DNA from 3 places in the Selenomonas sp. oral taxon 137 str. F0430 genome. Region 1 is predicted to be linked to each of the others. Evidence: riboswitches for the same ligand, from Rfam matches in the RefSeq annotation. Region 1 holds a riboswitch; each other region holds the start of a gene.
What was found. Region 1 has a riboswitch for cobalamin ahead of HMPREF9162_RS02800 (methylmalonyl-CoA mutase family protein). Riboswitches for the same ligand answer to the same signal wherever they lie in the genome.
Positions count from the first base shown of each region.

Region 2: linked by a shared signal. The riboswitch ahead of cobN (cobaltochelatase subunit CobN) and the one ahead of HMPREF9162_RS02800 (methylmalonyl-CoA mutase family protein) in region 1 are both predicted to bind cobalamin.
Region 3: linked by a shared signal. The riboswitch ahead of HMPREF9162_RS01170 (hypothetical protein) and the one ahead of HMPREF9162_RS02800 (methylmalonyl-CoA mutase family protein) in region 1 are both predicted to bind cobalamin.

Region 1 is NZ_AENV01000005.1:322,241-330,192, forward strand. It holds gene metG (methionine--tRNA ligase) at 1-1,288, shown strand, start outside; gene HMPREF9162_RS02790 (TatD family hydrolase) at 1,285-2,070, shown strand; gene HMPREF9162_RS02795 (G5 and 3D domain-containing protein) at 2,263-3,072, shown strand; cobalamin riboswitch at 3,160-3,387, shown strand; gene HMPREF9162_RS02800 (methylmalonyl-CoA mutase family protein) at 3,803-5,989, shown strand; gene scpA (methylmalonyl-CoA mutase) at 5,989-7,952, shown strand, end outside.
Region 2 is NZ_AENV01000005.1:492,309-500,260, reverse strand. It holds gene cobN (cobaltochelatase subunit CobN) at 1-2,755, opposite strand, end outside; cobalamin riboswitch at 2,895-3,123, opposite strand; gene HMPREF9162_RS03590 (lysophospholipid acyltransferase family protein) at 3,211-4,086, opposite strand; gene lpxD (UDP-3-O-(3-hydroxymyristoyl)glucosamine N-acyltransferase) at 4,088-5,107, opposite strand; gene HMPREF9162_RS03580 (OmpH family outer membrane protein) at 5,122-5,553, opposite strand; gene HMPREF9162_RS03575 (hypothetical protein) at 5,568-6,614, opposite strand; gene HMPREF9162_RS03570 (OmpH family outer membrane protein) at 6,706-7,170, opposite strand; gene HMPREF9162_RS03565 (hypothetical protein) at 7,255-7,893, opposite strand.
Region 3 is NZ_AENV01000003.1:9,318-17,269, forward strand. It holds gene HMPREF9162_RS01150 (O-antigen ligase) at 1-123, opposite strand, end outside; gene HMPREF9162_RS01155 (folylpolyglutamate synthase/dihydrofolate synthase family protein) at 128-1,429, opposite strand; gene HMPREF9162_RS01160 (valine--tRNA ligase) at 1,439-4,102, opposite strand; gene HMPREF9162_RS01165 (YhcH/YjgK/YiaL family protein) at 4,226-4,696, opposite strand; cobalamin riboswitch at 4,958-5,141, shown strand; gene HMPREF9162_RS01170 (hypothetical protein) at 5,317-5,658, shown strand; gene HMPREF9162_RS01175 (TonB-dependent receptor domain-containing protein) at 5,697-7,952, shown strand, end outside.

The sequences.
Region 1 (7,952 bases):
GCTCGGCATCTCTTACGACGATTTCATCCGCACGTCGGAGGAGCGCCATCATGAGCTCGTGCAGAATATTTTCCAACAGATATACGATCAGGGAGATATTTACAAGGGGGAGTACAAGGGACTCTACTGCACGCCATGCGAGAGCTACTGGACGGAGCTGCAGCTCGACGAGAACGGCAACTGCCCCGACTGCCACCGCCCCGTGCAGGAAGTCTCCGAGGAGGCGTATTTCTTCCGCATGAGCAAGTACGCGGATCGCGTGCTTGCGTATATCAAGGAGCACCCCGATTTTATCCAACCCGTCTCGCGGCGCAACGAGATGATCAGCTTCATCGAGCAGGGGCTGGAGGATCTGTGCGTCTCGCGCACGTCGTTCGACTGGGGGATCCCCGTGCCGTTTGACCCGAAGCACGTCGTTTATGTGTGGTTCGACGCGCTCACGAACTATCTGACGCCGATCGGCTATATGCACGATAAAGAAACGTTCCATAAATATTGGCCGTGCGACGTGCATCTCGTCGGCAAGGAGATCGTACGATTCCATACGATCATCTGGGGATGTATGCTCATGGCGCTCGGTCTCGCGCTGCCGAAAAAGGTCTACGGGCACGGATGGCTCATCGTCGACGGTGCGAAGATGTCGAAATCCGTCGGCAACGTCGTTGATCCGATCGCACTCATCGAGGAATTCGGCGCGGATGCGATCCGGTACTTCCTCCTGCGTGAAATCACACTCGGGCAGGACGGCAATATCTCGCGCGACGCGCTCATCAACCGTATCAATTCCGATCTGGCGAACGACCTGGGCAATTTGCTCCATCGAACGCTCTCCATGGCGAAAAAATATCGCGGCGGCGTGATTGTGAAAGGTACGGGAGAGACGGCGTTCGACGCGTCGCTGGAGGAGATAGCGGCGGAGACGGTCAAAATGTATACCGCGCAGATGGAAGCGATGGAGCTGTCCCCGGCGATTCGAACCGTGTGGGCGTTTATCGCACGTACGAACAAATATATCGACGAGACCGCGCCGTGGACGCTCGCCAAGGACGAAGCGAAGGCGGGGCAGCTCGACTCCGTGCTTTATCATCTCGTCGAAGCGCTGCACATCACGAGTATCCTCATTGCACCGTTCATGCCCGTGACCGCGCGGCGCATCCATGCGCAGCTCGGCTTTGCCGATGATTTTGACGCGGTGCAGCTCGCGGACATCGCGCATTGGGGGCGCGTTGCGGAGGGTCACACGGTCGGCACGGCGGAGCAGCTCTTCCCGCGGATCGAAATCGTATGAGCGCCGCATTCATCGACACGCATGCGCATCTCTATGATGGGAAGTTCGCGGACGATCTGTCGGAGACAATCGCCCGCGCGGCGGCGGCGGGCGTGACGCGCATCGTCAGCATGGGGGACTCCATGGAAGCGTCCGCGCAGGTCGTGGCGGATGCCGAGACACATCCCGCACTCTACGCCGCTGTCGGCATTCACCCCGAGAACGCCGCTCCGCTGACGGATGAGATGCGCGACCGTCTTCTCGCGTGGGCGCGGCATCCGAAGGTCGTCGCCATCGGCGAGATTGGCCTCGACTACTATTGGGAAAAGGATGCCGACCGTCGCCTTACCCAGCGCGAGCTCTTCGCCGCGCAGCTGCATCTGGCGCGCAAGGCGGGACTGCCCGTCTGCATCCATGACCGTGAGGCGCACGGTGATACGCTGCGGATTTTGCAGGAGGAGGGGCAGGGCCTCTCGGGCGTCCTGCACTGCTACTCCGGCAGTCTCGAAATGGCGCGGGAACTCTGGAAGATGGGGTTTTACATCGGCATTGACGGCCCGCTCACCTATAAGAACGCGGCAAAGCTGCCCGACATCGTGCGCGAAGCACCGCGCGACCGCCTCCTCATCGAGACGGACAGCCCTTACCTCGCACCCGTTCCACTGCGCGGCAAGCGCAACGAGCCCGCCTACGTCGTTCATGTGGCGGCAAAGATCGCAGAAGTGCGCGGCGAGAGTATCGAGGAGGTCGCGCGTTACACGACGGAAAACGCCCTGCGGCTTTATCCGAAACTGAACAACTAAATATTGTTTTGTCTGATTTATAAGCCCTGCGTCGCTGCAAAAACGGTGGTGCGGGGCTTTTGTATTGGGAAGAAAATCCTAGATTGTGGAGAGTAAGAACAGAAAATCGCTATCAATTCGTGTCCGCATCCCATTCTTCATGAAAAATTCAGCTTAAAGTGGGAAAATGCTTTCAAACAAAGGGGGCATTCTATGCGTTTGAAATCAGTAGGGAATTTCATTCAAACTAAGAAAAACACGATGCTCTGTGCCATGCTCGGCGGCATGATGCTGCTCTCGAGCGGATTCACGATGAACGGCTTTCCGAAGAATATGCACCGCGTCAGCGTGCATGTTGACGGGCAGACCCTCACCGATATGACGGTACAGACGAAACCCAAGGATATTTTTGCCAAACTCGGCGTAAAACTCGGTGAGAAGGACACCTACGAGGTGTTTCGAAGCGAGGACTGGCGCCGCACCGAAATCGAAGTGCGCCGTGCGGTGCCTGTGACAATTTCGTTTTGGGGTGATACGCAGGAGGTCATGACGAGCAGCCGCACGGTCGGCGACGTCATGGCGGAGTACGGCTATAATATGAACGAGATCGACGCGGCACCGGGTGTGGATGCCCCTGTCACGGAACATCTCGCGATTATGCTGACGGAAAAGCCGGAGGCAGCCGAAGCCCGCCGCGCACGTGAACGCGAGGCAGAGCGTGTCAGCCGCGGCATCCCGCGCTACCGTGCGGCATATACCATGCATGCCTCGGCATACCTGCCGAGCGACGGCGGCGGCAGCGGCATCACGGCCAGCGGCATCCCGGCGCGGCGCGGTGTCGTCGCGGTCGATCCGAACGTGATCCCGCTCGGATCGCGCCTCTACATCCCGGGCTACGGCGAGGCGATCGCCGCGGATACGGGCGGCGCCATCGTCGGACAAAAAATTGATCTCTGCATGGAGAGCTACGACGAAGCAATCCAATTTGGACGGCGTAATGTCGAGGTCTACGTACTCGAATAATAAAATTTTCGCGCGACACAAAAATCGCGCGATTTTTTATTGACAAGACCGTTCATCAGTGATACTATACTATCGTACGATAAAAACTTCATATGGATTGGATCAGGTGTAGGGAGATGCTTCGCAGAGATGCGGACATCAACCGAACTTAATAGGGAATCCGGTACAAGCCGGAGCGGTCACGCCACTGTAACAGCGAGTGAACCTGCAAGGTAGATAGAAGATATCTACAGTCACTGGGGAGAGCATCCTTGGGAAGGCGCAGGCGAGCGATGAACTGAAGCCAGGAGAACTGCCTGATTGACAATCACCGTTTGACCTACGAGTGATGGGGATGGGGATTACGAATCGTTCGCTTCAAAACGAAAATCCGGCGCAGCCAAGAGATCGGATTAGATGAGAACTGAGTGACGATATCGGAAGCCCGTCCTGCACAACGTGTGGGGCGGGCTTTTCGCTTGCCATACGGTGCGTGAGCATGTCCCGAGGAGATCGGTGTGCATGGGAAGATGAGCTTCCGTGCATAGCGATTTCCCCGGGATGAAGGGGCGGTATACACCCCTTGGGGAAACATTGCTCATCTTTTCAGTTCTCATTTATCTCCGTTATGGAGGTCACTCCGAGGGTGGAAGCTCGGGGTGTTTTTTTTATAAAAAAACTGCCTCACCGCAGTTTTTTAAGAGAAGTTTGAGTTCATCAGCTTCCCTTATCATACAAAGGAGGACGTACTATGCCGGAAGAAAAAGAGCGCTCAAGCGACGAAGAACTTCAGCAGCTTCTGAAGAAATCGGCTGAGGTCGAGGATTTCCCCGACGTTCCGCTCGATGAATTCACTCCGCCGACAGACGAGGAGTGGAAAGCTGCGTGCGAAGCTCTGCTCAAGGGAGCTCCGTTCGAAAAAGTGATGTTCACGAAAACCTACGAGGGCATCACATTCGAGCCTATGTACACGAAGAAGCACACGGAGGAAATCCTGCCCAAGAGCGTTATGCCGGGGATGGGCGACTTCCTGCGCGGTGTGGATGCGGCGGGCTACATCGGAAAGCCCTGGGGCATTGCCCAGGCGTGCGACGAGACCCTGCCCAAGGAGAACAACGAGCTGCTCCGCCATGAGAATGACAAGGGCTCGACCATCTACCACATCGTCCTCGACAGTGCGTCACGCAAAGGCGTCGACGCGCGCGAGGCGGAACATGTCGGTGACCTCGGCACGAGCGTGACGACAGTCGACGATATGCACACGCTGCTCGAGGGGCTCGATCTCGGGAAGTTCCCGCTCTATGTCTATGCAGGCGCAGCGGTGCTCCCGATCCTCTCGCTCGTCGCGGCGGCACGCCGTGCGGCAGGGGAGGATATGTCGGGCGTGCGCGGCGTCATCGGCGCCGACCCCATCGGCGAGCTCGCCGCACGCGGCAAGATCGGCGCGTCGCTCAGCGCACAGTATGATGCAATGGCGGCGGCGGCAAAATGGGCGGTGAAGAACGCGCCGCATGTCAAAACCGTATTTGTACGCAGCGATGTTTACAGCAACGGCGGCGCGAACGACGTGCAGGAGATTGCCTCCTCGCTCGCAACGGCGACGGCGTATCTGCGTGCGCTCTGTGAGCGCGGGCTCACGGTTGACGACGCGGCGTCGCAGATCATGTTCGGGTTCTCCATGGGCGCGAACTTCTTCCTCCAGATTGCGAAACTGCGCGCGGTGCGTCCGATTTGGGCGCAGATCGTCAAGGCGTTCGGCGGAAACGCGGAATCGCAGAAGATGCGCATTCACGCGCGTCCCGCGCTCTTCTTCAAGACCGTTTACGACCCGTACGTCAACATGCTCCGCAATACGACGGAGATCTTCTCGGGCGTTGTCGGCGGCATCGATTCCTTCGAGAGCGCACCGTTTGACGAACCGATCCGTAAGGGTGACGAATTCTCCCGGCGCATTGCGCGCAACATCCAGATCATGCTCCAGGAGGAGTTCGGGATGCTTCAGCCGATCGATCCCGCAGGCGGATCGTGGGCGGTCGAATCGCTGACGCGCCAGATGAAAGAACGCATCTGGGCGGAGTTCCAGACCATCGAGGGCAAAGGCGGGATCGTCGAGGCCTTAAAGAGCGGCTATGTGCAGGAAGAGATCGCGAAGATCCTTGCCGACCGCTTCAAGAAGGCGGATGTGCGCAAGGATCGCATCGTCGGCAACAACATGTATCCGAACATGACGGAGACCCTGCTCGACCGCCGCGAAGAGGATACGGTGGCGCTGAAACAGCAGCGTGCCGCCGATATCGACGCATATCTCGCCGACATTGATGTGAAGCACTGCAAAGACGCGCTGACAGCGCTCAGGAGCGCGCCTACCGTCGAGAACGGCGTCGAGGCGGCATTTGCCGGCGCGACCATCGCGGAACTCATGGCTGCGGTCATCGAGGGCAAACCGGCGTCCGAAGAGGTCGACGCTATCGCGCCGCACCGCTGGAGCGAGCGCTTCGAGGCGCTGCGCCGCCGCACTGAGGACTACAAGGCGGAGAAGAACGACAACGTCAAGATCTTCCTCGCGAACATGGGACCCATCCCGCAGCACAAGGCGCGTGCAGACTTCACCACGGGCTTCCTGCAGGTCGGCGCATTCGAAGTGCTCGGCAACGACGGCTTTAAGACGGTCGAAGAGGCGGCGGAAGCTGCAGGCAAGAGCGGCGCGGACGCGGTCGTCATCTGCTCGACGGATGCGACCTATCCCGAGATCGTTCCTGCACTCGCACCGAAGCTCCACGAAGTACTCCCGAACGCGCGCGTGTTCCTTGCGGGCGCTGCGCCGAAGGATCTCCTCGAGACCTACAACAACGCGGGCATCGACGAGTACATCTCCGTGAAGGCAAACTGCTATGAGACGCTTGAGCGCCTCCAGAAGAAGAAAGGGATGATTGCCTAATGGCCGGATTTACGAATCCCGATTTTACAGGCATGAGCCTCGGCGAAAGCCCCTCCGCAGATTCCAAGGAGTGGCGCGCCCTCTTTGAGGGATCGACCGGACGCAGCTTCGACGCGCTCACGCACAAGACGATGGAGCGCGTGCCTGTAAAACCGTATTACGATCATGACGAGTATGCGCACATGAGCCATCTCGACTTTGCAAGCGGCATTCCGCCGTGCCTGCGCGGACCGTACTCCACGATGTACGTGTTCCGTCCCTGGACAGTGCGTCAGTACGCAGGTTTCTCCACGGCGGAGGAGTCCAACGCGTTCTATCGCCGCAACCTCGCCGCAGGTCAGAAAGGTCTTTCCATCGCGTTCGACCTCCCGACCCACCGCGGCTATGACGCGGACAACCCGCGCGTTGTCGGTGACGTCGGCAAGGCGGGCGTTTCGGTCTGCTCCATGCTGGATATGAACATCCTGTTCTCTGGCATCCCGCTCGATCAGATGTCCGTCTCCATGACGATGAACGGCGCGGTTCTGCCCGTTCTCGCATTCTTCATCGTCTCCGGTGAAGAGCAGGGCGTTGACAAGAAGATCATGGCGGGAACGATTCAGAACGACATTCTGAAAGAGTTCATGGTGCGTAACACCTACATCTACCCGCCCGATATGTCGATGCGCATCATCGGCGACATCTTCGAGTACACGACAAAGTACATGCCGAAGTTCAACAGCATCTCCATCTCCGGCTACCATATGCAGGAGGCGGGCGCGCCTGCGGACATCGAGCTCGGCTACACGCTCGCCGACGGTCTCGAGTACATCCGTACAGGCATCAAGGCGGGACTTGCCGTCGACGACTTCGCAAAGCGTCTCTCGTTCTTCTGGGCGATCGGCAAGAACTACTTCATGGAGATCGCAAAGATGCGTGCGGCGCGTGTGCTCTGGGCGAAGATCGTCAAGTCCTTCGACGCCAAGAACGACAAGTCCATGGCGCTGCGTACGCACAGTCAGACATCCGGCTGGTCGCTCACGGCGCAGGATCCGTTCAACAACATCGCCCGCACGGCGATGGAGGCGATGGGCGCGGCGCTCGGACATACCCAGTCACTGCACACGAACGCACTCGACGAGGCGATCGCGCTGCCGACAGACTTCTCCGCGCGTATTGCACGCAACACGCAGCTCTACATCCAGGACGAGACGAGCGTCTGCAAGATCATCGACCCGTGGGGCGGTTCCTACTACGTTGAGGCTCTTACAAACGAGATCATCCGCCGTGCATGGGCGCATATCCAGGAAGTCGAAGCACTCGGCGGCATGGCAAAGGCGATCTCGACAGGGCTGCCGAAGATGCGTATCGAGGAGGCATCCGCACGCCGCCAGGCGCAGATCGACTCCGGTATCGAGAGCATCGTCGGCGTGAACAAGTACCGTCTCGAGAAGGAAGACCCGCTGCAGATCCTCGCGATCGACAACACGGCGGTGCGTCAGGCACAGATCGAGCGTCTCGAAAAACTGCGCCGCGAGCGCAACGAGGACGATGTGCGCCGCACTCTCGAGGGTATCACAAAGGCGGCGGAATCCCGCGACAACGGCAACCTGCTTGAAGCGGCTGTCGACGCGGCACGCGTCCGCGCATCGCTCGGTGAGATCTCCGATGCTGTCGAGAAGGTCTCCGGGCGATTCCAGGCGGTCATTCACACCATCTCGGGTGTCTATTCCTCCGAGTTCACCGACAAGAGCGAGCTCGAGCGCGCCCGCGAGATGGCGGACGAGTTCGAAGAGCTCACCGGTCGCCGTCCGCGTATCTTCGTCGCGAAGATGGGACAGGACGGACACGACCGCGGACAGAAGGTCATCGCCTCGTCCTTCGCCGACATGGGCTGGGACGTCGACGTGGGGCCGCTCTTCCAGACGCCGGAGGAGACTGCACAGGACGCGGTCGACAACGACGTTCACATGGTCGGGTTCAG
Region 2 (7,952 bases), 170 kb from region 1:
GCGGACGCCCGAGCTCCGCAAGCGGGATGACCTCGATGGCGCGCACGCGTCCGCTCGGCTGCTGCCATACGGGGCGTATGCCCATGAGGTAGAGGAACTCAGCGATGCATTGTCCGTGACTGCGCATGTTTGAGCCCGCCCAGAGGACGATGCCGACCGCCTCGGGATAATGCCCCTCCTCACGAATATAGTCCTCAATCACGGCGTCACCGAGCTGCTTTCCCAGCTCCCACGCCGCGGGCGAGGGGAGTGTGCGCGGGTCGATGCCGAAGAAGTTGCGCCCCGTCGGGAGCAAATCTGCCCCGCCGCTCGACGGCGCGCCGCCCGGCGCAGGCTCGATATATGCGCCCGAGAGCGCCGTTACCGTATGCGTGATCTCCTCGTCCGTGCGCCGCAAATTCTGCACGATATCCGTGCAGATGTAGGAGAGAACGCGCGCAAGCTGCGCCCGCATCTCCGCATTGCATTCCTCCTCTCTCAGCGTTTCCATAACCGCATCCACGGCATCCGGTGCGAAATCCTGCGCCATCAATGCGGCGACGAGCCGTGTTCCCAACTGCTCAAGGCGGTCAAGCGCCATGCCGTAGGTCGTGCCGTCGGGGAGCAGTGTCCCGCCCGCATCGAGCAGTGCGTCATAGTCATATCCCTGCCCGTCGGCGAGTACGCGTGTGAGTGTGGGAATGTCGCCGTTGTCCATGCGGACGAGGGATTTCACATAATCGACGCGATCCTCTTCGGGCGGCATCCGTCCGAGTACATGAAGCCCCGTGCGAATCTGGAGATTTTTAAGATCTGTGATGTAGTTGTGCAGGCGCAGCGCATACGATTCGAAATCCTCCTCCTCGGGCACCTCGTCCTCGAGATGCGCCGCGCGCGCCGCTTCGCGCACAAGCTCCGCGGCGGCGTCCGCCGATTCGGGCTGCGTGCGGGCAAAATGCCCGTACTCGTCGAGTGCGCGCTCGAGCTCCGCAATATCGTCGCACGCGCCTGCAAGGCTCATCGGCGGCGAGAGGTGACTGATGAGACACGCCGCGCCGCGCCGTTTTGCCTGAATGCCCTCGCCGACAATCGTCATCCAGTAGGGATAGATGTCGGGCAGGTCGCCGATGGAGATGTCGGGGTAGCACGAGGGCGAGAGTCCCGCGTTCTTGCCCGGGAGCCATTCAAGCGAGCCGTGCGTGCCGACATGGACGACGGCGTCCACACGGCGTACCGTGCGCAGCCAGTGATAGAACGCAAGATAGTGATGCGTCGGCGCGGCGTCGGGCGAGTGGAGGAGTTTCCCCGGATCTTCGCCGAATCCGCGCGGCGGCTGTATGGTGATGAGGATGTTGCCCTTTTCGATGCCGGGCAGGATAAAGGTGTCGTCCGCAACGAGCACGTCGCCCGGCGGTTCGCCCCAGTCGACGCACATGCGCTCCCGAACGCGTGCGGGGAGCGTTTCAAAGTAATCGCGGTAATCCGCCGCCGGGAGACGCCCGCAGGCATTTTGAATCTGCGCGTCGGTCAGACAGCGGCGGTCGTTCGTCGCCTGCGCCGTGATCTCGTCCATGAGCGCCTGCGCCGTCTCGGGGATGTCCTCGACGCGGTATCCCGCCTCCTTCATCGCGCGCAGGAGACGCACGACGCTCTCGGGCGAGTCCAGCCCCGCCGCACTGCCGATGCTCGCGTTCGTGGGCGGATAGTTGTGGAAAATAACGGCGATCTTCTTCTCGGCATTCTCTTTGCGCCGCAATACGGCATAGCGATGCGCCCGCCGCGCGAGGAGCTCCATGCGCTCGGGGAGCGCGACATAGACGGACAGCCCGTCCTCCATGCGCTGTTTCGCCGCGATCGGCACGGCGTGGATAGCGCCGTCGAACTCCGGCAGGCTCACGCTGATGGAGACCTCCATCGCGTTCATCCCGATGAGGGAGTCCTCCCACTCCACGCGCTCGGCGAGTATCGTATACGCCTGCAGCCACGGCACACCGAGCCGTACGAGTTCTTCGATCGGCGTCCCCGCCGCGTGCAGGGAAAATTTCAAGCAGCTCACGACGACGTCGACCGCCGGCTCCCCGTCACGGTAAAAGTAACGGTGCAGCGTCTCCGCAAACGGCGGCGAACCGAGCTCTGCGTTCGCAAGCGTATTCGTAAATACAGGGATGACGTTCAGCCCCGCCGCTTCAAAAGCGCGCACGAGCGCCGTGTGATAGGTGAAATCGCCCATGATCCACTCGGAGCGGTAGAATACGATGCCCGCCGTCGGACGCGCAGGGTCGACGTGCGCCGCACGGTACGCCGCGATGTCGGCGCAGTTCCCCCGGTAGTCGGGATGCCACACGCCGTGCCACGGCTGTTCCTGCGGCGGCGGCACCTCTCCCGTATAGCCCCCGAAGCGTGCCGCGAGATAGAACATCGCACCGCGCACGTTCTCCTCCCCGTCAAAGCGGAAATAGCGGCGCAGCTCCATCAGATCGTCATCCGTCATGCCATGCGAAATACGCTCCGCCCCGCTGTTCTCTACGAGGAACGCATGGCATTTCCGCGCGCGCAGGAGATAGGCGGATGCACGTTGAAGAAAGGGGCGATCCAGCCCCGTCCCCATCCATAGGAAGAGCACGGCATCCGCCGCCGCCGAGATGCGCATGTGGGCGGGCGACCATTCGTCCTCGCCCTGCACATAGTATGCCGCACAGGAGACGCCCTCCGGCAGCGCGAGACGTCCCGCCATATAATAATTTCTCGATACGTTGGTATAAAAGGCGATATGCATAACGCCGATAACTCCTTGTTATGATGCCGCGGACAATAAAAAAATCCACCCCTCGGTGGATTCTACGCGCCGACCTGCGGCACAATGCGGTCAATGCTCTGCCGACGCTGCAAATCCCCTCCCCATCGCTCGTGGGTCAAACGGTGACTGTCGGTAGGGCAGTTCTCCCGGCTCAGGTTCACAGCTCCTCTGCACCTTCCCAAAGCAACAGCTTCAGTGGCTCTATCGAAAGACGCACATTTTCACCTTTCGGCAAAAACATCGCGCTTTTCTGCAAATTTGCTCCCCAATACGGTGGCGTGACCGCGCCGGAAACGCTCCGGCTTCTCTATTAAATCCTTGCGGATACCCAACCCGTGCAGTACGGGCGGTACACCACGCAAGATGCTGCGTGCACCGCTCTCTCTGCACATTCTATATTATTTGCGCTTATTATAACATTGATTTTATTCTTGTCAAGTGCTGCGCTCACGAATAGATTTCCATCGATCGTGCAGCCAAAACCATTCCTCCGGGTATTTCCGCACCCATGCCTCGATACGATCGTTGACGTACTGCGTCGTTTGGCGGATATCCGCTTCCTTATCCTCGGTCTTGGGCGCACGGATCGCAGACTCGACGAGGAGCACATGATGCCCGTTCGGCTCCCGATGCATGAACACGGGGAAAATCGGAACGCTCCGGAACCGTCCGATGGACGCCGCGCCTGTGAACGCGTTCGTCTCCCGGCCGAAAAAATCGATGATGATGCCGTCACGCAGACTCGGATCCTGATCGCTGATGAGTCCGATGATCCAGCCCTCGGCGAGCATCCGGAACATCTCACGCACACTGCTGCTGTAGGTAATGTGCATCCCGACGAGTGTGCGGTACTCATTGATGAAGCGATCCATCCCCGCCGAGGACTGCTTCTTGGCGACGCCGACGAGCGGGTAGCCCGCACAGGCGAACGCCCCTCCCATGAGCTCCCAGTTGCCGCTGTGCGAGGTCGCAAAGATCGCGCCCTTGCCCTCCGCCATGACGGCGTTCAGCTCGTCCACCGCGCCGACGATCGTCACATAGTCCGACATGTGCTCCTTCATCACCGGGAAACGCAGCACTTCCATGAGCATCGTGCCAAAGCGCAGGCTGCTCGCACGCGCGATGCGATCCGCCTGCGCCGCGTCCGTATGCAGGCAGCGCATGACCTGTTCGCGTGCGAGCCGTTTGCGTTTTGCCGGGACGAAGATCCATGCGATTTTTGCGAGCGCTTCGCCGAGCAGCATCGCCGCGGTATGGGGCAGCAGACAGATGAGACGGCTGAGGAGTTTTACCGCATAGTAGGAAAGCATCTCAGGCGTCCCCGGAGAGCTTCTTTTCGAGCGCCTTCAGCTTTTTTGCCATCTCCGGCAGACGACGGATCGCTGCCTGTACGCGCAGCCACTCGGCATGAGACTGCACCGGGAACCCTGCGCCGAACGTCCCCTCCGGCATATCGCCGATGATGCCCGAGCGCGCGGCATAGACCGAGTTTGCGCCGATGTTGATGTGCCCGACCGTGCCGACCTGCCCGCCGAACGTAACGTTGTGCCCGACCTTCGTTGATCCGGAGATGCCCGTCTGCGCAACGATAAGACAGTTCGCCCCGATATTACAGTTGTGCCCGATATGGACGAGGTTGTCGATCTTCGTCCCCTTGCCGATGACGGTTGCGCCGAGTGTCGCGCGGTCGATGCCGACATGGGCACCGATCTCAACGTCGTCCTCGATGACGACGCCGCCGACCTGCGGCACCTTTGTATGTACGCCCCGCTCCGTCGTAAAGCCGAAGCCATCCGCGCCGATGACCGCACAGCTGTGAATCGTGCAGCGCGCCCCGACGCGGCAGTGCTCGCGCACAACGGCGTTCGGGTAGAGCGTCGTCCCGTCGCCGATCTCGCTGTACTGCCCGACGTAGGTATGCGGATAGAGCGTCACGCCTGCGCCGATCACAGCGTTGTCGTCCACATAGGCAAAGGGCAGGACGGTCGCGCCCGCGCCGATGCGGACGCCTGCGCCGATGTACGCCTCGTCGCTCACACCGACCGGGTGTTCGATCGCAGGAGTAAAGATCGCGAGCAGCTTTGCAAACGCAGCCTTGGGATCGTCCACATAGATCACCGCACACGAAAAGCCCTCCGTGCCGCCGGGCAGAAGGAGGGCACCCACGCGCCCTTCGCAGGCGCGTGCCTCATCAATATGCGGGGGCACGGCAAAGGCGAGATCGTCCACGCCCGCCTCATCGAGAGCGGCAAGGCTTTTTATGATGCGTCCGGTGTCGCCGCCCGCCCTGCCGCCAACCAGTACAGCAATCTCACCGACTGTCTTTTCCATGCATGATTCCCCTTTTATTGAAGTTTTTGAATGACTTCATCGGTCAGATCTGTGCCGCCGGAGATGACGGTTGGGTACTTCTTTGAGCTGTCCATCACGACGTCGAGTTTCTTATCCTTTACAATCTCTTGGACGGCAGCGTCCATCTTCTGTTCGAGCTGAACGCTGTAGACTTGGTTCAGCCCCGCCATCTTGCGTTGGGCGTCCATCTGTACCTGCTGTACTTCCTCCGGCGTCATATTGGGGTTCGCCTGGAACCGCTGCTGTGCCTCCGCCTGTGCCTCGGCGAGCTTCGTATTGGCTTCCGCAACGAGAGATTGCAGCTGCGGTGCTTCATTCTGCACACGCTCACGATCGACCGTGCCGACATGCACCTGGCCGCAGCCCGCCGTAAAGATACTCGCCGCAAGAAGGACAGCCGCAGGGGCTGCGCTGAAATATTTCATGGATAAAGTTCCTTTCATTCTTTGATGCTCTGCATTTCCTGCACCATCTCCGCTGTGATATCACGCGCCGTCACGGAGACAAGCGGAGTTCGCCGCACGGGAGCAAATGCATCTGCCCCCGGCAGATGTGCCGCGGCGCGCTCCTCGGGCGCGGCGAGGACGAGGGAGAGCTTATGCATGAGCGCGAGCTTTGCCGCGCGGCTGCGCACATCGCGTAAAATCTGCTCCTCAAGGGCATCCGCACTGCTGCGTACCTGCGCCAAGCGCAGGGCGCGTTGCGCCGCCGCACTGCGCGCTTCCTGTGCCTCCTGCGCGCGCTTCATCATCTGCGCGCCGCGTTCCTCCGCTGCGGCGCGCAGACGATCCGCCTCCGCTTTCTGCGCGGCGACGGTCTCCCCCGCGCGCGCCGTCCATGCTGCCTCCTGCGGCTCGATGCGCGCCGCGACACGTGCCGCAATCTCATCCCGCCACGCATTGTAGAGCGCAATTTGACGCGCCCCGCGCTCGGTCTTAAGCGCATCTAGCTGCTGCTCCCAGCCCGCGCGCTCGCGAGCAAGCTCCTCCTCGGAGACGCGCAGCCCGTGCATGGCGCGCTGATTGTCGATCTTGAGGTTGAGGTTGAGGATCGCGTTCAGATACTCGTCGTCGATCGCCTTGCTGCGCGCCTTGTAGTCCGCCTCCGTTTCCTTTGCATAGACCTCCATCAGGCGTTTGCGCTCACGTTCAAGTGCGACGCGCGCCCCGATGACAGTCTGCGCGTTCTTTTGCCACACGGAGTCATCAAATGGCGCGGGATCTGCATCAGGCGGAGTAACCTCCTGTGCGGCCGGCATATCCTCTATGCGCAGCGAAAGCATGCGTTCCTCGGCGCGAAGCTGCACGAGACGTTCATAGGCGGGGTGTGCCGCGAGTACCTCCGTGATCCGAAGGAAAGCAATGTCGCTCTCTTCGGAAGCATGCTCTTTTTTGGGAGTGAGGAACATGAGGAGCAGGAGAATCAGCAGCAGCGCCGCTCCCCCCGCAAGAATCTGCCCGCGCCTTGTGTGCCAAAGTTCGCGCATACGCCCGTCTCCTCCCGCGCTTTCCTATAAAAATGTACCGAGCAGCGCTCTGCCCGGTACATATGCGCATGTCAATATCGTAGGATGTGGATTACTTGCTGAGCTGCTTGATGACATCCTGCGTGATGTCCTGTCCGCCATAGACCACAGCGCCCTTATCGATGACGACGGAGAGTCCCTTCTTCTCCGCGACGCTCTTCACGGCGTCCTGAATGCTCTTCTCAATCGGCTCCATCAGCTCTTCATTCTTCTGCTGAAGGCGCTGACTCGTCTGCTGATAGTAATCGGATTTCTCCTGATCATTCATGTTTGCCGACTTCGACTCAAAATCCGCCTGTGCCTCCTGCGCAGCCTTCTGCATCTCTGCACTGGCCGCCGCGAGCTGCGGATGCTGGCTGCCGACCTGACGGTAGTCCACAACACCGACCGCGGACGACGCCGCCGACGCAATGCCCGAGCCGCTCTGCGTGAGCGCGAGCGCAACCACCGAGCCGACGAAGACGACGGCGATGAGGATGCTGATGAATTTAACCTGCTTCTTCTCAAGTTTGATCATGAAAAAATCTCCTTTTCCTATAAGAAACTCCGGCACGAATGCCGAATGCACTCATTATAACAAAGAGTGCGCCGCAATTCAATATCATTTTACTTTGCGATAAGAGGAAAGCGCGTTTTCAAGATTCATCGCGATCAGCTTATCGTCTTGAAAGGTCACGCGGGCTACGCGTCCGTCGGGTACCGCCCACCCGTAGGTCTCTGTCTCGGCTCCCGGGACGACGCTCTCGCCGAGCTTTGTTCCGTCCGCACCAAGCGCATAGCGTACGCCCACAAGGTTCATCCCGTAGGTGAGCGTATCGTATTTTGCCTTGGTCACGGAACCGTTCACCGTCTCGGCAATCTCATCCGTTGCACGGAGCTCCTTGCTGACGAGCCGCGGATAAGAGAGCGGATTGTTGAGCCAATTCTCATGCAGGAACGTGCATGTGACCACTTTGTAGGGACCGTCCTGCCACTCATAGGTATCCGTGTAGACGCCGCTCTCGATACTCTTGCCAACGTGGCGTCCCTTTCCGTACATTGCCTCGACATCGCCGCGCGTCATCCCCGGTTCGATAGAAGCAAAATTCTCAGCAGTAATCACCTGCTGCGGGTCGCGTTCTCCCTGAAGAGCCCCCGATCCCGGTGCACGCTCCGCCGACTTTCCTCCGCAGCCCATGATCAGCATGGACGAGACAACAAAGACGGCGGCTGCAAGACCTTGCTTTTTAATGTTCACCATGGCTTCCCCTCTTTCTCCGTGCCCTTACGGGCACAACTCTCCTAACAATTCCCCGCAGA
Region 3 (7,952 bases), on a different contig from region 1:
CGGTACGAGAGGGATGAGGAAAGCCTCCGCGAGCACTGCATAACGCATGACGGCGCCCATGCGTGCCCCCCATCGGCGACGCCGCCGGAAGCGGCGGCGCTGCTTGACGTAATCCTCCGCCATCCGCTCACCTCCCCGCTGCGCGCAGGAGTTTGCGCACGCCGCCGACAAGATAGAGCGACCCACAAGCGACGAGCAGTGCATCGCCGTGTGCGCGCCGCTCCGCCTCAACGAGCGCCGTCTCCACATCACCGCAGGCAACGGTGTCGAGTCCCATCGCGGCGGCGACGGCAGCGACGACATCCGCTCCCGCCGCACGCTCGGAGTTTGGCCGTACCGTGACGACCACATCCCCGGGACGCAGGAGCGTACTGAGCATCGTGTCGATGTCCTTGTCCTTGAGGATGCCAAGCACAAAGACACGCTGCTCCTTCGGGAAATAACGGTCAAGACTCGCCCGCAGCGCCGCCATGCCCGCCGGATTATGCGCGCCGTCCACAACGGCGTCCCCCGCCGCCCATGATCGAATCTCAAAGCGCGCGGGATGCCGCACATGTGCCAGCGCCGTCCGCAGCGCCTCTTCCGTAATGCGCGCATCATCGCGCTCGAGGAGCTTTGCCGCCATGATGACGAGGGCGGCATTCTCCGCCTGATAGGTTCCTGCAAGTGAGAGCTCAAACGGCGCAGGCTCACGGCAGACAAGCGAATGAAACGCAACGCGCTGCCCTCCGCCCGCCGGGAAAATCATATCGGCAGAAAAGTCCTCGCCATAGACAAAGACGTCCGCCGTCATCTCCTCCGCACGCGCTTGGATGATCTCAAGAGGCTTGCCCGACGCCGCCGTGATCACAGGCACGCCCTCCTTGATAATGCCCGCTTTGTGCTCGGCGATGCCCGCGAGCGTACCGCCGCAGCGGTCGGCGTGATCCATGGCGACATTTGTAATGATGGTCAGCATCGGCTCTATGACATTTGTCGAATCGAGCAGACCGCCGAGCCCCGTCTCAATGACGGCGATCTCCACCTTCTCCTCGGCAAAATAGAGGAACGCGAGCGCCGTCAGCGCCTCGAACTGCGTCGGGTGCTCATGTCCCTCCGCGGTCATCTCGTCCGCCGCCGCACGCACGCGCGTTAAGATCGCGGCAAACCGCTCCTCGGAGATGTCCTCTCCGCCGACGCTCATGCGCTCCGTATAGGAAATGAGATGCGGCGACATATAACGTCCGCAGCGAATCCCTGCGGCGCGGTACACGGCATCCATCATCTGTGTCACGGAGCCCTTGCCATTCGTTCCCGCGATGTGGATGCTCCGGTACGCACGCTCGGGATGCCCCAGCCGCGCGCAGAGTTCCTCCATGCGCGACAGCCCCAAACGGATGCCGAACGTATTCAGTTCGTCCAGATATGCCAGTGACTCTTGATAGTCCATCGGCGTACCTCAGAGCTTTACGAGATCCGCAAGGCGAGTTCTGAGGAGCGTGATTTTCTCCTCATAGCCCGCGAGTTTCTCGCGCTCCGCCGCAACGACCTGTGCGGGCGCTTTGGAGGTAAAGCCCGCGTTGGCGAGCTTGCCCGACAAGCGCGCGATCTCCTTTTCGAGATTCGTCTGCTCCTTTTCAAGGCGCGCGCGCTCCTTCGGGACGTCAATCAACCCCGCGAGCGGCAGATAGACCGCCGCGCCCGCGAGTGCCCCCGTCACCGCATTCTCCGGATCGGATGCGTCCGCCGCGAGGAACGTCACGGACGAAGCGGAGGCAAGTGCGAAGAAATAGTCCTCGTGCGCCGCAAAGACCTCCCGCAGCGCCCCGTCCGTCACGCGCAGGATGAGCTCGCTCTTCTTGCCCGGGGGCGTGCTGAGCTCGGCGCGCAGGTTGCGCACGGTCTTAATGACCTCCATGACGGCGGTCATATCGCGCTCCGCCGCCGCATCGAGGTCGCTCTCATGCCCCGCCGGCCAGTGTGCCGTCATGATGCTCTCGCCCTCATGCGGCAGCTTTTGCCAAATCTCCTCCGTGAGGAACGGCATGAAGGGATGCAGGAGACGCAGCGTCCGCTCGAGCACGGTGCGCAGCACATAGAGCGCCGTATTCTTCGCGCGGACATTCTCTTTATCGTAGAGCCGCGCCTTCGTCAGCTCGATGTACCAATCGCAGAACTCGCTCCAGAGGAACTCATAGATCGTGCGCCCCGCCTCGCCGAGCTCGTATTTCTCGAGGTTCGCCGTCACGTCGCGCGCCGTCACCGCACAGCGCGAGAGAATCCAGCGGTCGGCGAGCGTATAGTCCTCCGCCGCGGGGACGAAGGAGGTGTCCGCCCCCTCGAAATTCATCAGCATGTAGCGCGATGCGTTCCATATCTTATTGGCAAAATTACGCGCCGCCTCGACGCGCTCCCAGTAAAAACGCATATCGTTGCCCGGCGTATTGCCTGTGATGAGCATGAACCGGAGCGTGTCCGCGCCGTATTTCTCAATGACCTCGACGGGATCGATGCCGTTGCCAAGGGACTTTGACATCTTGCGTCCCTCGCTGTCGCGCACGAGCCCGTGGATGAATATGTCGCGGAACGGCACGTCGCCGCCGAAGCGCAGCCCCATCATGACCATGCGCGCCACCCAGAAGAAGATGATGTCGTAGCCCGTGACGAGCGCCGCCGTCGGGTAAAAATGACGCAGATCCTTCGTATCGTCCGGCCATCCCATCGTCTCAAACGGCCAAAGCCCCGAGCTGAACCATGTGTCGAGGACGTCCTCGTCCTGCCGGATCTTCGTCGAGCCGCAGTGCGCGCACGCCGTCAAATCCTCACGCGAAACGCTCGTCTCGCCGCAGTCGTCGCAGTGCCACGCGGGGATGCGGTGTCCCCACCAAAGCTGACGCGAGATGCACCAGTCGCGGATATTCTCGAGCCAGTTTTCATAAATCTTCGTAAAGCGATCGGGCACAAAGCGGATACGCCCGTCCCGCACCGCCGCGATCGCGGGCTCTGCAAGTTCCTCCATGCGGACGAACCACTGCTTTGAGACGAGCGGCTCGATCGTCGTGCCGCAGCGTGAGCAGTGTCCGACCGCGTGCTCATGTCCCTCGGTCGAAACAAGTGCGCCGATCTCCTCGAGCTCCTTCACGAGCGCCTTGCGGCAGGCATAGCGATCCATGCCCTCATAATGCCCCGCGCCCGCGGTCATCTTCCCTTCCGTATCGATGACGATGATCTGCGCCAGATTGTGCCGCAGTCCCATCTCAAAGTCGTTCGGGTCGTGCGCCGGCGTCACCTTGACCGCGCCCGTCCCAAATGCGGGATCGACATAGGCGTCGGCAAAGAGCGGGATGCGCCGTCCCACGACGGGCAGAATCAGCGTTTTCCCGACGAGATGTTTGTACCGTTCGTCGTCCGGGTGTACCGCGACGCCCGTATCGCCGAACATCGTCTCGGGGCGCGTGGTTGCGATCTCGACGTACTCGTCCGTCCCCTCGATCGCATAGCGCAGATGCCAGAGATGCCCCTCTTCCGTCTCGTGGTTCACCTCGATGTCGGAGATCGCCGTCGTGCAGGACGGGCACCAGTTCGTGATGCGCGTGCCTTGATAGATGAGCCCCTGCTCGTAGAGACTGACGAACGCCTCGCGCACCGCACGCGAACATCCCCCGTCCATCGTGAACCGCTCGCGCGCCCAGTCACAGGACGAACCGAGCATCCGCAGCTGATACATGATGCGGTCGCCGTACTGCTCCTTCCACGCCCACACGCGCTCGAGGAACTTCTCGCGCCCGAGGTCGAACCGCGTCGTCCCCTCCGCGCGCAGCGACTCCTCGACCTTTGCCTGCGTCGCGATGCCCGCATGGTCGCAGCCCGGCACCCAGATGACGTTCTTCCCGCGCATCCGCTGATACCGCACGAGGATATCCTGCAGAGTATTGTCGAGTGCATGCCCCATGTGGAGCTGTCCCGTCACATTCGGCGGCGGGATGACGACGCTGTACGGTTCGCGGCTCTCGTCCGCCTCTTGATGAAAAAATCCGTGATCTTCCCAATACGCATACCATTTCCGCTCAAAGGAAGCGGGATCGTAGTTCTTCGGAATATTGGCGCCCTGCTCTTCTGACATCTATTTCGTTCCTCCCGAAAAAAGCGCCCCGTCCCGAGGGGGACGAGGGCGCCCGCACATCGTCGTTTATTTTGGTATGAAATACTACGTAAGAGTAGCACAAAACAATATTTTTTGCAAGGATCACGACGTCATGAGAGACGAATGAACCTTAACGACCGCCTTGCGGATCTCCATCGGCTCGCCTGCTGCGACCGTCGGGCGGTGGATTTCCCCCGGCGCAAAGATCGTCACCGTCCCCGGCACGGCGTCGATATACTCCGGATCGGGCGTCCCGCGGTAAAAGATCAGATCGCGCTCGGGGATGCGCGCCGCGACCTCTCCCTCTGTGCCCTGCGGCGCATAGTGCAGCCGCTCCGCTCCGCGCGCGAGGTACTGCACATCGTAGTACTGCTCGTGCGCCTCCGCGCGCTGATCGCCGTACCGCCGCGTCACCGCGTCGAACACATCCGCGTACATATCATCGCCCGCAATCTCCACGCGCCCCGCCTGCATATTTGCAATATCGCGCAGATGCAGCACCTGCAGCGCCTTTTGAATCGGCGCCGGCAGCGACTTATCCTTCACCATTTCCTTTAGTTGTCCGGTTTGCATATGTTGAACCTCCTTCATTGAATCCTATATTTCACGGCTGCCGCAGGAAGCTTTCCGTATCCTGCCCAAAACAATATCCACAAAATACCGCGCCAAGCGGTTCTTAAACCTCATTCTACCGAATCAAACGCATTCATGCAAGACAAAATCACTTCCTAATAAACATTCAATATTTTTGCATATTCTTTTTTTCTGTTCCACCCGAATCCATCTTGACAAATTCCATTCCCCTATAATACAATAAGCGCGCATTATAATATCATAAACTTAAACGGAACAGGTGTCCTTTGGACTTAATAGGGAATTCGGTGTAAAGCCGAAGCGGTCCCGCCACCGTAAGGAAGAGCAATACTGTATGATGTCACTGGGGAGATCGTCTCCTTGGGAAGGCGCAGCTGCGCGATGATTCCGAGCCGGGAGAACTGCCTGTTTGACGCTCACCGCCTGACCCACGAGCGATGGGGAGGAGAGCCGCGCCCACAGCGGCGGTATGACGGCATTTTCCTGCGCGGAGAACGCCGTTTTTTTGTGAGATTTTTCCAAAAGGGGGTGAGGAAATGCGTTTATACAGGATGTTGTTCTTTGCTCTTCTGCTTGTCCTGTGCACAGGCGGCAGAGGAATGGCGGCGGAGGTCTCGGACGATCCGATGATGCTCGAGTGGACGACGACGAAGGTCTGGATCTCGGGCGGCGAGCTGTGCGTGTCCGGCATTTTTGAAAATCGACGCGACGACATCACTGTCACGGCGCTGAACGACTTCACAATGCAGATCACATTCACGCGCGCCGACGGCACGACCTACCAATTCGTCGGCACGCCGAAGCGCCTGCCCATGTGCAAAGTCCCTGCGGGTGAGACAAAACGGCTGACACTGAACTTCGGCTCATTCGAAGGACAGTGGAAAACATGGGTCACGGAGCAGAACTACGAATTCTCTTACATCAACGGAGCGCGGTGGTAATCCGCAGCCCCTAGAAGCGTCAAGGAGGAACTATCGGTATGAAGAAAAAGCAGCTGTCGGCGCTGATTGCCCTCGCATTCGTGTCCATTGGGGGGGGGCATAACGCCGCCTATGCCGCACATGATGAAAATCTCAATTCGTATACGCTGGATGACGTCGTCGTCTCGGCAGAGCGTACGAAGGATCAGTTCGGCGACACGATTACAGAGCAGTCCTATTATCGTACGGGCGGTGACGTCAAAGTCATCACACGCGAGGAGATCGAGAAACGTCATTACGTTGATCTGACCGAGGCAATCAAGCGCATTCCGGGCATCACGTTCCAGAATCCCGGCTACCGCGGCGGCGAGTACGGCTATCAGTTCTACAACAACGGAGTCTCCATCAACGGCGACACACGCGTCATCATTCTCATCGATGGACGCCGTGTGGACAATCTCACAAGTACGCGCGTCGGCGGCAACAGCAAAACCGGCACCAAGTCGACAGGCGTGAATCTCGATCAGCTCATCGGTATGGAGAGCGTCGACAAGATCGAGGTCATCAAGGGGCCGGGTGCCTCTGTATACGGTCCCGATGCAACGGGCGGCGTCATCAACATCATCACGCGCAAGGGCGGCGAGCAGCAGAAAGGGACGCTTGATCTCTCCACGGGGGCATGGCACAAACATAATTATGCACTGACGCTCTCGGGATCGGCACTTCCCGATCACAGCCTGCGCTATTTCTTCACGACAACCCGTTCGATGAGCGGCGATACGAAATTCGTGGACGGCGTTGTGGGCGGCACAGGCACGCTCGGCGGATCCGAGTACAAGGAAGACGCTCTGAATATCCGTCTGGACAAGAAGCTCAGCGATAAGCAAAATCTCAAGCTCTGGTATAATTTCAAACAGGGAAAAGACGGCTATCCGATCTCCGTGCCGAGCCTCAAATACTGGAACGAAGCCGATTGGGACAGAATCATATTCAAGGCGGCTGTCGGCGACCTTAACAGCAACAATGTATTACAGGATATGACTAATTCGCAAGGTAAATGGGTGCCAAAACGTGGTGACACAGACGTCCCTGGCTACCGCAATCTCTTTGCACTTGACGGGCAGGTCTATCGCTCGTTCAGTAAGTTCAAGGACAATGACTGGGAACTCATGTGGACGTTCAATAAAGAGAACGGCATGGAGAGTTTCCTGCGTCTTTATAGTCAGAACCACCGCTATTCCAACCGGGATTATTTCCGTTGGCGCAGAGACGGAAAGAGCGCAAAAGATCTTGCTGACGAATACCGCGCCGCATTCCCAAGCGGTGCAACGAACGAACAGCTGACGCAGTGGATTCACGAGCATCTTGCGCCGTTCCCGGGCGGAGATCAAGCCAGGGTCAAGGAGTGGCTTGAGGCGACGGGCGGAACGGCAAAGGAGCCGACCAGTTGGCAGGAAGAACGCAACCGCGGTATTCAAGTGCAGTATGCAAAGTCCCTCGGCAAGAACGATATCATCGCCAGTATCACCTATGACCGTGCGAAGAACTACAGCAAGAAGCTTGAGGACGACGGTTCTGTTGTCTCATCACATGTCGGACGCAACTCCATCCTCGGCTATGTGCAGGATAAAATTCATGTTTCGGATAAATTCGATATTACTCCTGCGCTGCGCTATTCCTACTACTCCTCCTACGAATCAAATACGGCAGGCGACAAGGTGCAGGGCAAAGGATCGTCACGCACCGTGACACCGGCGCTCAATCTCCAATACACATTTGACTACTCCACCGATCTCTATTTCGGCTGGACACGCATCTACCGTCCCCTGCGCCAAGGCGACTATACCTCGACCGACGGCGTATTCAACACGCCGCTGGACGACGAGCGCGGCGACGCATGGACGCTCGGCATCCGCAAGGAGTTCTCCGAACATACGTCGGCAGCAGTCCACTATGACTGGACACGCATGAACAATGCCATTGCAACGCTCCCCATTTGGAACGGTACGAAATTCACGAGTACGGCGGTCAACGCGAAAGAGGATAAAAAATCCTTCAATATCACCGTTGATCATAAACTGAATAAATACGTGACAATGAGTGCTTCCTACTCACATATGCTGGACAAGTGGATGGCAAAGAACGGTTGGATTCTCGATCCGAGTTGGGGATATCAAAACAGCACGGACATCAATACGCAAATCAACCGTCTGCGCCCGCAAAACCACTATGCGCTCAATATTTCTTACGAGAAGGGCAGACTCTATACGGGGCTGCTTGCCAACTGGTACACAGGTGCAAGTACCAACGCCTTT